3 regions of the Bradyrhizobium sp. 153 genome follow, and region 1 is predicted to be linked to each of the others. Evidence: predicted binding sites of a transcription regulator. Region 1 holds the regulator's gene; each other region holds the start of a gene.
The links. The regulator LexA, encoded in region 1, represses DNA repair genes until DNA is damaged. The targets are predictions, from matches to a motif close to TGTTCNNNNTGTGTTCNG.
Positions count from the first base shown of each region.

Region 2: the regulator LexA is predicted to act here: its motif matches at 1,566-1,583, upstream of rmuC (DNA recombination protein RmuC).
Region 3: the regulator LexA is predicted to act here: its motif matches at 1,856-1,873, upstream of IVA91_RS31600 (putative DNA modification/repair radical SAM protein).

Region 1 covers NZ_JADPKH010000128.1:106,490-110,675, forward strand. Annotated here, with positions in the region: gene IVA91_RS30620 (ComEC/Rec2 family competence protein) at 1-621, shown strand, start outside; gene IVA91_RS30625 (hypothetical protein) at 760-1,194, opposite strand; gene lexA (transcriptional repressor LexA) at 1,749-2,450, opposite strand; gene glp (gephyrin-like molybdotransferase Glp) at 2,628-3,839, opposite strand; gene IVA91_RS30640 (hypothetical protein) at 4,061-4,186, opposite strand, start outside.
Region 2 covers NZ_JADPKH010000094.1:6,713-10,898, forward strand. Annotated here, with positions in the region: gene fmt (methionyl-tRNA formyltransferase) at 1-724, opposite strand, end outside; gene def (peptide deformylase) at 919-1,443, opposite strand; gene rmuC (DNA recombination protein RmuC) at 1,615-2,814, shown strand; gene IVA91_RS24330 (MFS transporter) at 3,005-4,186, shown strand, end outside.
Region 3 covers NZ_JADPKH010000134.1:9,348-13,533, reverse strand. Annotated here, with positions in the region: gene IVA91_RS31610 (DNA polymerase Y family protein) at 1-1,105, opposite strand, end outside; gene IVA91_RS31605 (DNA repair protein) at 1,002-1,790, opposite strand; gene IVA91_RS31600 (putative DNA modification/repair radical SAM protein) at 1,954-3,168, shown strand; gene IVA91_RS31595 (UdgX family uracil-DNA binding protein) at 3,168-4,186, shown strand, end outside.

The DNA.
Region 1 (4,186 bases):
TTGATGGGCCTGTTGCGCACGCCCTTGCGCTGGTCTGGCGCCTTGGTGCTGCTGGCCGCCATCGCGTGGGGCCTGTCGGTGCGGCAGCCCGACATCCTGATTGCCGGGGACGGCGCCAGCGTCGCGGTGCGGGGCAGGGACGGGCAGTTGCATGTGATCCGGGCGAGCAAGGATGGCTTTCTGCTCAAAGAGTGGTTAGCTGCCGACGCCGATCCGCGCGATGCCGGGAGTAGCTCGCTGGCTGACGGCGTGTCGTGCGACGAGTCCGGCTGTGTGACGCCGCTTGCCGACGGTCGGCTGGTCGCGCTTTCACTGCGCATCGATGCGCTGGCTGAGGATTGCAGTCGCGCCGCGCTGGTGGTCACGACGCGCCCCGCGCCGCCCGATTGCGCGGCGATGGTGGTCGACCGGCAGCGTCTCACCAGCCAGGGCGCGCTGGCGTTGACGCAGCGTGGTGACGGCTTTGCGATACAGGCGGTGAGAGCAAGAGGCACAAGCCGTCCCTGGTTGCCGGCCGGCGCCGGCGAGGGTGATTTCGATGGGAGCCTTGTGCCGAGGACGGCCGCGGCCCGCAACCGGGATGCAACGCCGGCGGAGACCGACTTGCAGGTCGACGATTAGGGGCCGGACGATTAAAAACAAATGCGAAGAGTAGGTCCGGGTCCGACCGGACTCCGCAGCACACAAATTATACCATCTCGCCGGCCTCGGCCGGCGATGGCATTTCAATCCTGGCCCGACCCCGCGGGCGGGGACGGCTCAGCCAATCGGCAGGCGCGTGATCGTCGACCGGCTATCGGCAACGATCTGCGGCTTGTGCTCGCGCTCGCTGACCGGCTGCGTCACCGGCAATTGCAGCACGGTTGCGCGCTGGCCTTCGACGAGCTGCGTCACCAGCACGTATTTGCCGTCGGGGAATTCGATCGCGTCATGATGGCGGTCGGGTATGTGCGGATCGATCTTGCCGAACTTGCCGACGCGGGAGTTGATGGTGCGCGTCCAGATCCAGCGATTATCGTAACGGACGTTGTCGGCGAAGGCGAGCTCCGTTCCCGGCAGCAGGCAGACGGCCACGGTCGGATCGGCCGCGGAAGCAAAGCCGCGCGTTGAGGTGCCGCGGAACGTTGTCGACACGATCGTCTCGCCGACTTCGGCGGGGCGAGATGCAACGGCATGCAGGCTGTAGTCACACATCGGGTGCTCCTCATTCGAAGATAGCAACCCGCGCCTCCTTCGGAGGCGCAAGCCTCTATCAGAGTGGAAGCACGTAACGCTCTGCTCGGTTGTGGGCAAATCTGCGGCTGGCGTTGCCGGACACGATCACATTATCTTTCCCGAAGTCATAGGAACAAAGCTCGCTTCAGTGCATTCGGCGGATGCGAGCGCCCGTGGCCTGCGGGCGCCGAGAGGGGGAATGTGGCCAGCTTCGCCGTGGCTGTCGGTTGATGGGAGTTTAGGCGTTGCGGAATAGCTCGCTCCCTACGTGCGCAGATTGCGTGCATGGTGCTGCAATTGAGTTGCGAATGCTTGCGCGGCCGATGCAAGCGATCAGCACGCTGCGAAGGCGCTTAAAGCGATCCTGCGCACGATCTCTTCACAAGCGATGCGTGCTTGGAGCCGCATGCCGAGGATGGAGCGCCGGAGAGAGGGGCCGGATAATCTGCGCAAGACCAAAAGACTATCCAGCTGGAGCGGACCATCGTCCGCTCCAATCGGAATCATTGGTATCGAATGACCGCTGGCCCGTCTCAGTACTTGCGGTACAGCCCGATCAGCTTGCCCTGAATCTTCACCCGGTTCGGCGGCAGGATGCGCACCTCGTAGGCGGCATTGGCGGGCTCGAGCGCGATCGACGCCCCCCGGCGACGAAAGCGCTTGAGCGTCGCTTCCTCGTCGTCGATCAGGGCCACCACGATGTCGCCGGTATCGGCGCTCTCGTTACGCTGGATCAGCGCCATGTCGCCATCGAGAATGCCGGCTTCGACCATCGAATCGCCGCGCACTTCGAGTGCGTAGTGTTCGCCCGAGCCGAGCATGTCGGGCGGCACGCTAATGGTGTGACTGCGGGTCTGCAACGCTTCGATCGGCGTGCCGGCCGCGATGCGACCCATCACGGGCACCGCAACGGGACGCTCGCCTTCGTCCGCGGAAGAACTGGAGCTCGCGCGCACCTTGCCGAGATTGCCCTCGATGACGCTCGGCGTGAAGCCGCGGCGGCTGCCGGCGGCGGCCTGGAGCTCGGGCAGCTTGATCACCTCGATGGCGCGGGCGCGGTTGGGCAGGCGGCGGATGAAGCCGCGCTCCTCGAGCGCGGTGATCAGGCGATGGATGCCCGATTTCGAGCGCAGGTCGAGCGCATCCTTCATCTCGTCGAAGGAGGGCGGCACGCCACTTTCCTTCAGACGTTCGCTGATGAACCGCAGAAGCTCGTATTGTTTGCGCGTTAACATCTCGACCAAAGTCCCCCGGTTGATGTCGTTCGATTCCGAGACGCTAAATTGGAGCGGTGAACCGCTACATGCTCGAAACAAATCATGAACGGACACTATATGTTCGATATGTGTTCCGCAACTGCTTAATTTACCGTGAACGGGACAAAGTTCGCGGAACGCGTGTGGTGGATGCGTTCAGACGGGCAGGCGCAGGACCTCGCAAGGCGAGCCGGCTTCTGCCTTCGGAGCGAACGGTGCGCGGACGAGAAGTGCCTGTGCTGCAGCGAGATTCGCAAGCAGCGAGGAATCCTGGTGATTGACGGGAAGGGCCACCAACGTGCCATCGTCGCGCGTCTCCAGATGTGCGCGCAGATAGTCCGCGCGCATATCGTTTGCATCCACATCGCGGCCGAGCACGGCGCGTTCTTGTCGGTGATGAATCATGGATCGTCCCGACAAGGCGCGAATCAGCGGCACCAGGAACAGGAAGGCGCACACGTAGGATGACACAGGATTGCCCGGCAGGCCGATCACGCGCATCGCGCCGAGCCGCCCATGCATCATCGGCTTGCCCGGGCGCATCGCGATCTTCCAGAACGCCATCGCGATGCCTTCGTCCCTCAACGCCTGCTGGACCAGATCATGGTCGCCGACCGACGCGCCGCCGCTCGTGACCAGGATCTCGGCGCCGCTCTCGCGGGCGCGGCGGATGCCGGCAGTGGTGGCCTCCAGCGTATCGGCGGCAATGCCGAGGTCGATGGTATCGGCCCCCTCGCTGCGGGCGAGCGCGTGCAGGGCATAGCCGTTGGAATAGACGACCTGGCCGTGAGCGGGTGTGGTTCCCGGCATGACCAGCTCGTCGCCGGTGGCGAGGATCGCGACCTTCGGACGGCGGCAGACGGCAAGCTGCGGATGATTCATGGCGGCGGCGAGCGCGAGATCGCGCTCGGTGAGACGGGTTCCCTTGCGCAGGAGCACGTCTCCTTCGGAGAAGTCGACGCCCGCGGGGCGGATGTGGCGGCCGGCAATCGCGGCTTCCTTGATCGTGATGCGCTTGCCGTCCGCAACCGTGTCCTCCTGGATCACGACCGCGTCGGCACCGTTGGGAATGACGCCGCCGGTGAAGATCCGCACGGCTTCGCCGGGGCCCAGCGTTCCCGCGAACGGACGACCCGCCGCCACTTCGCCAATCAAGGTGAGCGTACTATCGAGCTTTGTTGCATCGCTCGCGCGCACCGCGTAGCCGTCCATCGCCGACATTGCTTCCGGCGGCTGTGTGCGCAGCGCCGGGACATCGCGTGCGAGCACGCGATGATAGGCCTCGTTGAGGGAAACCATCGCTTCAGGCAGCGGCTCCGCACCCGCCAGCACCGCGGCAAGCGCGTCAGAAACCGGCATCAGGGCCAAGGGCGGAAACTCCTGCTGAGCATATCGGCAATGGGCGGCGAAAGTTCTAGCCGAGTGCAGGCGCGAGGCAAAGGCGCCGACAGGATGATTTATCCTGCGTGATCTCCGTCATGAAGAATCGTGCTCAGACCGGTCACGGCATGATCCGGAAGGCGAGACAGACCGGTACGAGGATAGCCATGGCGAGGACGAGAAGGATGAGCGCCACGGCCGGCATCGGATCAACTCTGCGTCTGTTCGCCCGAACTGACGCTGGATGTCACGTCCGGAGCTTTGGGGCTTTGATCCTTGTCCGGCAGCGGATCGGCCTGCGACTTTAGGTCGGCGGCCTTGCTGATCAGCTTGGC
Region 2 (4,186 bases), on a different contig from region 1:
CCACAAGCTCGGTCCAGGCGCCGGGAAACGGCGACAGGCCATGGATGTGGCGCAGCACCGCGCGTGCGGGTTTCGTCCAGTCGATCCGCGCCTCGGCCTTGTCGATCTTGGCGGCATAGGTGACACCGTCCTCGCTCTGCTTTTTGAGCTGGAGCCCGCCGCGTGCGAGCGCCGCCATCGCGCGCACCATCAAATCGGCACCTAACCGGGACAGGCGATCGTGCAGATCGGCCGCGGTCATGCTGTCGGTGATCGCGATGCGCTCGGCCATGGCGACGTCGCCGGTATCCAGGCCGACATCCATCTTCATCACCATCACGCCGCTTTCGGCATCGCCTGCCATGATGGCGCGGTTGATCGGCGCGGCGCCGCGCCAGCGCGGCAAGAGCGAAGCGTGCAGATTGTAGCAGCCGAGCTTCGGCGCATCGAGGATCACCTGCGGCAGGATCATGCCATAGGCGACGACGACGGCGGCATCGGCATCGAAGGCGCGAAACTCGTCGAGTGCTTCCGGCGTCTTCAACGTCTTCGGCGTCAGCACGTGGACGCCGAGTTTTCGCGCCGCTTCTTCAACCGGAGTGGGCTGCAATTGCAGGCCGCGCCGTCCGCCCGGCTTCGGCGCGCGGGTGTAGACGGCGGCGATCTCGTGGCCATGCGCGACCAGCTCGAGCAGCGTCGGCACGGAGAAATCGGGCGTGCCCATGAAGATCAGGCGGAGGGGCATCAACAGACTCGCTGCGTTCCCTCCCCCTTGGGGAGGGCTAGGGAGGGGGTGCCACACGACCGCTCTAGCGGCGTGAGCGCGGGCGCTTTGTTGCTCGCGCTCCGCAAATCAGGAGCGCCTTTTGCTGGGCTGCCCCCTCCCCTGCCCTCCCCCCAAGGCGAGGGAGCAGACTGAGCGTGAGGCAACACTAAACTCTACCCCGCCCGCTTGGCGGCCTTCTCGAACTTCTTCATCACGCGGTCGCGCTTGAGCTTCGACAGGTAGTCGACGAACAAGACGCCGTTGAGATGATCGATCTCGTGCTGGATGCAGGTGGCATAGAGGCCTTCGGCATCCTCCTCGTGCAGCTTGCCGTCGAGATCGGTGAAGCGCACGCGCACCTTCGCCGGGCGCTCGACCTCCTCGTAATATTCGGGGATCGAGAGGCAGCCTTCCTCGTACACTGAAAGTTCCTCTGAGGAGGAGAGAATCTCCGGATTGATGAAGACGCGCGGCTCGTGCCTGGTCTCGCCGTCCTCGTCCCGCTTGGCGAGGTCCATGGTGATCAGCCGCAGCGGCTGCGCGACCTGGATCGCGGCGAGGCCAATGCCAGGCGCGTCGTACATGGTCTCGAACATGTCGTCGGCAAGCTTGCGGATCTCCGGCGTGACCTTCTCGATCGGCTTGGAGACCAGACGCAGCTGCTTGTCGGGCAGGATGATGATTTCTCGTAGGGCCATGGCCGCGATTTAAGCCGCGTGTCGGGTGCGGTCAATCCGGCGCGGAACTCCGTTAACCCTTCGCTAACCATAAAACTTCAGATTTCGTTAACCATAAGAATCAACGGGACTTTGGCCATAAACGTTCGCTATTCGTTCGTGGAGCCCGGCGAATCGGCTAGAAGGGTCGGCATGAACGAGATCATCTTCGTGCTCGGCGACTGGCCGGTGCGCACCATCGACGCGCTGATCGGCTTCGGCGCCCTCGTCCTCATCCTGCTGGTGGTGATTGCCGGGGTGATCGCGCGCTCCGGGCGGCGCGGCGCGGAACTCGCGATGGCCAATGCCATCCGTGCCGACGAGCTCGAGGAGCGCCTGAGCGAGGTGCTGCGGGCCCAGAGCGAGGCTTCGGGCCGGGTCGACGCCATGACCCAGGCGCTGGCCGGCCGCCAGGCCGAGATGGCACGGGCGGTCAACGAGCGGCTGGATTCGGTGACGCATCGCGTCGGCCAGTCCATGGAACACTCCACCCGCAACACCATGGAGAGCCTGCGCGCGCTGCATGAGCGGCTCGGTATCATCGACAGCGCGCACAAGAACCTCTCCGACCTCACCACCCAGGTGACGACCCTGCGCGACGTGCTCGCTAACAAGCAGTCGCGCGGCGCCTTTGGCCAGGCGCGGATGGAGGCGATTGTCCAGGACGGTCTTCCAAAAGGGTCCTACGAGTTCCAGTTCACGCTCTCGACCGGCAAGCGGCCCGATTGCGTCGTGTTCCTGCCCGACCAGCGCCCGCTCTGCATCGATGCAAAATTTCCGCTGGAGGCGGTGACGGCCCTGCACGATGCCCGTACGGACGAAGAGCGGCGGATTGCCACGCAGCGGTTACGCGGCGACGTGATGAAGCACGTCAGCGACATCGCCGAAAAATACCTCGTTGCCGGCGAGACCCAGGAGATGGCGCTGATGTTCGTGCCGTCGGAATCGGTCTATGCCGAGATCCATGACGGCTTTGACGACGTGATCCAGAAAGCGTACCGCGCTCGCGTGGTGCTGGTGTCGCCGTCGCTTTTGATGCTCGCGATCCAGGTGATGCAGCAGATCATGAAGGACGCGCGCATGCGCGACGCCGCCGACCAGATCCGCACGGAGGTTATCAAGCTCGGCGACGATCTGGGCCGTCTGCGCGACCGGGTGCTGAAGCTGCAAAAGCATTTCTCCGACGTCAACGAGGACGTCCGCCAGGTTCTGATCTCCGCCGACAAGATCGAGAAGCGCGCCGGACGTATCGAGGAACTCGATTTCAGCAAGAGCGATGCGGCCGATGCCCCGCGGCTGGTCGCGACGGGCGCGGGTGAGTTGTTCCCGAGGAAGCTGCAGGCAGGGGAGTGAGATTAAGGTACACGGTCATGCCCCGCGCAGGCGGGGCCTCCAGTACGCCGCGGCGATCGTGGTTGAGCCGAGGCGCTGGTGATTACTGGATCGTCCGCCTTCGCGGACGATGACAGCGAGGGATGGAGAGAGCTTCCGCCCACCGAGCTCCGCCAGAGTCTTTTCGGCCAGAATCTGCTAACACCTGCGCATGACCGCACCCGACGCGACCTCCTCCGCCGGCGCTGCCGCCTCCTGGCGTGACAGCCTTGCCGTGTACCTGCAACCGCGGGTGCTGATCGTGCTGTTCCTCGGCTTCTCATCCGGCCTGCCGCTGGCGCTGTCGGGCTCGACGCTGCTGGTGTGGATGCGCGAGGCCGGAGTCGATCTCAAGACCATCGGGCTGTTTGCGCTGGTCGGCACGCCCTACACGCTGAAATTCTTGTGGGCGCCATTGGTGGATGCGATGCATGTGCCGCTGTTCACCCGCGCCTTCGGGCGGCGGCGTGGCTGGCTCTTGTTCTCGCAGATGCTGCTGATCATCGCCATCCTGCTGCTGGCGCTCACCGATCCCGCGCGCTCGCCGTTCTACGTCGCGCTCGGCGCGCTGCTGGTCGCAACCATGTCCTCGACCCAGGACATCGTGGTCGATGCCTTCCGCGTCGAGAGCTTGCCCGAGAGCGAGCAGGCGGCCGGCATGGCCGCTTATGTCGCGGCCTATCGCATCGGCATGCTGGTCTCGACCGCGGGCGCGCTGTTCATCGTCTCCGGCTTCGAGGGCACCGGCATTAGCCGGCAATCGGCCTGGATGTGGGGCTATGTGGTGATGGCGGCGATGGTGCTGATCGGGACCATCACGGCGCTCCTCGCAACCGAGCCCGAGCAATCGGTGCGGGCGGAAGCTGCGACAAAGGCCGAGACCGCGTTCGCGCGCGTGCTGCGCGCCGCAATCGGGGCGTTCTCGGAATTCCTGTCGCGGAAAGACGCGCTCGCCGCGCTCGCCTTCGTCGTTCTCTTCAAGTTCACCGACGCGTTCTCCGGCACGATGACCGCGCCGTTCGTGATCGACCTCGGCTTTTCCCGCAACGATTATGCGGCGATCGTGAAGGGTGTCGGGCTCGCCGCGACGTTGCTCGGCGGCTTTGCCGGCGGTTTTGTCGCGCGGCGTTATTCGCTCGCGACCAGCCTGTGGATCGGCGGCGTGGTGCAGGCACTCGCCAACCTTTCGTTCTCCTGGCTGGCGTTCGTCGGCACCAGCCAATGGGCGCTCGCCTTCGCCATCACGGCTGAGAACTTCACCAGCGCCATCGGCACCGTGATCTTCGTCGCCTATCTCTCCGCCCTGTGCAAGAACCCGTTGCACACGGCGACGCAATACGCGCTGCTCACCGCG
Region 3 (4,186 bases), on a different contig from region 1:
TTTCGTCATTGTCGTGGGCATGGGCATCGAGATCGCGCTGCTCCTGCACCACGATTTCTGTACGGTTCGCCGACAGCCGCACCATGTCGAAGCCGAAGCCAGGATCGAGCGGATCGGCGAGCGCATCGAGACGCTCGCGAAACAGCCGGTCGATGACCGCGCTGCGCGTCACCGGACGCCCGGTCTCGACCGTAATCGCGCGCACCACGCCGTCGGTGCGGAAGAACGCGGCTTCCAGGCGTCGCGCGCCCTTGCCCTGCTTCTCCATGGATGCGATCAACGTGTCGGCAAGCCGCGACAGCGTCATCGCGATCATGGTGTCGGTCGCGATCGGCTCGGCGAAACGTTTTTCCACGATGTAGTCGGGCAGCGGTTTTCGCGGGTTGATCGGCGCATCGCCCTGCCCCAGCGCATGCGCCAGCAGCGTGGAGAACCGGGCGCCGAACCGCGCCGTGATCTCGCTCGGCGAGCGCGAGGCGACGTCGCCGATGGTCTTCAAACCGGCGCGACGCAAGCCTGTGGTGATGACTTCACCTGCACCGAGCGCGGAAATCGGAAATCGGCTGATCGCCTCCGCCTCCTCGCCATCGGCCACGATGGTGCCCGTGGCCTGCCGCGTCAGCGTGCGTGCGCAGATCGAGGTGCCGGCGATCGCCGCGCTGATGGCAAACCCCTGCCGGGCCAATGCGCGAACCAACGTCCGTAACAACGCGGCCTCACCACCGAATAGATGCGCGCAGCCGGTGATGTCCAGAAACAGGCCGTGCGGCGGATCGAGCGCCACCAGCGGCGTGAAGCGGTCGCACCAGTCCGCGACATCGCTCAGCGTCTTCGCATCGGCCACAATATCGGCGTCGAACACTTTCAGGTCCGGACACATCGCCCGCGCATTGGCCAAGGGCTGACCTATATACAGGCCGAGGCGCTCGGCGGCCTCGTCGAGCGCATGGATCACCAGCGCATTGTTGTCCTTGATGACGACGATGCTTGGATCATTGCTCTTATGCAGTCCGACGTTCCCAAAGAACCGCTGAATCCGGTCGATGGGCAGGCGTGGCAGCCACAGGCTGAGAATACGTCGACGGCTCACTGAACTGGCACTCATCACATTTCCATTCCATGGTCCACCGGCCACATGGGCCATGACGATTGCGCAAGAGCTCGGCATCGAAGCGCGGCGCGCCCCAGGCACTCGACACCGGGCCCGGCGGTGAATGCGCTGCGCGCAGCATCCATCGTGTTTCCGCGGTCGAGGGCAGCGGCTGCGCCGCCATGCGCAGCAAGAGCCCGGTGACACCGGAAGCTTGCGCGGCCAGCGTCAGCTTGCGGCTCGCCACGAGATCGAACTGCCTGGTCTCGCCCCAGAGCTCGAGCACCAAGGCCCCCAGCGCATCGCAGGCAAGCGCGTCGGCTGAGCTGCGCAGTGCGCTCTCGACATCAGCGGCGCGCACCATCACCACGCGGCGCGGATCGAGACCGAACTCGGCGAGCCCGCTCATCGACAGCGCGCCGGTTTCGATTTCCGAAAAATCCTGCCGCACCCACAGCAGCGGCCGGCGCGCCGAAACGCGGCCCGCAAGCCCCATGACAAAGCCCGTTGCGGCCGTCCCCTGCCGGCCCTCACAAAACACCTCATGGATCGCCGCACGTGCGAGCCCGCCCTTCAGCGCGCTGTCCGCCTCGCTGTGGCCGAGCGCGACGCGATCGCGCTGATGCACGACCTCCGCCGTCTCGATGCGCTCGATCTGGCTGCGCAAGGTCGCAAGCGCGCTTCTGCGTGCGCCGCTCATGCTCGCCGCTCCTTCAGGGGTGATTGCCGGTGGCTCTCAAAAAGAGAACCAGCGGCTGGCTCATTTGTTCATGATATGTTCTAATATAAAGCTAACGCCGCCCTGGGAGTCAATCGAATTGGCGCGCTTTAGGATTCATGAGTGGAATCAAAGAGATTCAAACATGGACGTACAACGCAAGCTGGAAATCCTGGCGGATGCTGCCAAGTACGACGCATCCTGCGCCTCCAGCGGCACCGAGAAGCGGGATTCCAGCGACGGCAAGGGCATGGGCTCGACCGCGCCGGGCATGGGCATCTGCCATTCTTACGCGCCGGATGGACGCTGCATCTCCCTGCTCAAGGTGCTGCTGACCAATGCCTGCAATTACGATTGCCTCTATTGCGTCAACCGCGCCTCCTCCAACGTGCCGCGCGCCCGCTTCACCATCGACGAGGTCGTCAAGCTGACGCTCGACTTCTACCGGCGCAATTACATCGAGGGCCTGTTTCTCTCCTCCGGCATCATCCGCAGTCCCGATTACACCATGGAGCAAGTGGTCAGCGTCGCGCGAAAACTGCGCGAGGAGCATCACTTCCGCGGCTACATCCACCTCAAGACGATTCCCGAAGCCGACGATGCGCTGATCGCAGCAGCCGGCCAATATGCCGACCGTCTCTCCATCAACATCGAGATGCCGCAGGAGACGAGCCTCAAGCAATTCGCGCCGGAGAAGGACGTGCGCGCGATCCGCCGCACCATGGGCCGGCTGCGGCTCAAGCTCGATGAAGCCGAGGAAGGCCGCAGCGCGAAAACGAAGGCCAAGCCGCAGCGCTTTGCGCCGGCTGGGCAAAGCACGCAGATGATCGTCGGCGCCGACACGGCCTCCGATCACACCATTCTCCACACCAGCGCCAATCTCTACGGCGCCTATTCCGCGTTCAGCCCGATCCCCGACGCCAGCCGCGCCCTGCCCTTGCGCGCGCCGCCCTTGCTGCGCGAGCACCGCCTCTATCAGGCCGACTGGCTGATGCGGTTCTACGGCTTCGACGTCGGCGAGATCGTCGACGACAGCGCGATGCTGCCGCTCGACATCGATCCAAAGCTCGCCTGGGCACTGCGCCACCGCGACCGCTTTCCGCTCGATGTCAACCGCGCCAGCCGCGAGGAATTGCTGCGCGTGCCGGGCTTCGGCACCAAAGCAGTCGAACGCATCATCGCGACGCGGCGCACGACAATGATCCGCCTCGCCGATCTCGCGCGGCTGCACGTGCCCCGGCACAAGGCGCTGCCGTTCATCGTCCTCAGCGATCACCGCCCCTCACCGCATTGTCTCGACGAGGCGCGGCTGATCGAGCGGTTCAAGCCAAAGGCGACGCAACTGGGATTTGGCTTCTGATGCAATTCATCACTCTCGATCATGAAACCGATTTCGAAGGCTGGCGCAAAGCCGCACGTAGCCTCGTGCTTCACCGCGTCAGGCCAGCCGATGTCACCTGGGCCGTGCAGGGAGGCGAAGCGGAGCTGTTCGCGCCGCCCTCGCCGTCTCTGCTGCCGGAGGGCAGCGATAGCACCTTCAACGTCTCCGCGAAATTCGTCGAGCTCGCCAAAGCGGCAATCCTGCACCGCGACCGCGAACGCTTTGCGATCCTCTATCGCCTGCTATTTCGGCTGAAGGACAATCACGATCTCATCGAGGTCGCAACCGATCCCGATGTCGCGCAAGTCACGGCCATGGCGAAGGCAGTCTACCGCGACGAGCACAAGATGCATGCCTTCGTGCGCTTCCGCGAAATCGGCAGGGAACGCCAGGCGCATTACGTCGCCTGGTTCGAGCCGGAACATCACATCGTCGAGCTCGCCGCGCCATTTTTCGCCAAGCGCTTTGCCGACATGCCCTGGTCGATCCTGACGCCCGACCTCTGCGCGCATTGGGATGGCCACGCACTCTCGTTCACGCCGGGCGTCAGCAAGAGCGAGGCGCCCGGCGAAGACCGTCTGGAGGAAACCTGGCGGCGCTATTATGCCAGCATCTTCAATCCGGCCCGGCTCAAGGTGAAGCCGATGCAGGCCGAGATGCCGAAAAAATACTGGAGGAACCTGCCCGAGGCTTCGATCATTAAGCCCTTGATCGAGGACGCCGAGCGCATGACCGGCGCCATGATCGCCAATGCCGCAACCGATCCGCACAAGCCTCAGAAGCGGCCGGAGGCTCCGATGAAACGCAAAACCACAACCGACGATCTCGACGCGCTTCGCGAGGAGGCCGCGCATTGCCGCGCCTGCCATCTCTACAAGGACGCGACCCAGACGGTGTTCGGCGAGGGCCCGAAGTCCGCCAACATCATGCTGGTCGGCGAGCAGCCCGGCGACAAGGAAGACCTCGCCGGCCATCCCTTTGTCGGCCCGGCCGGCCA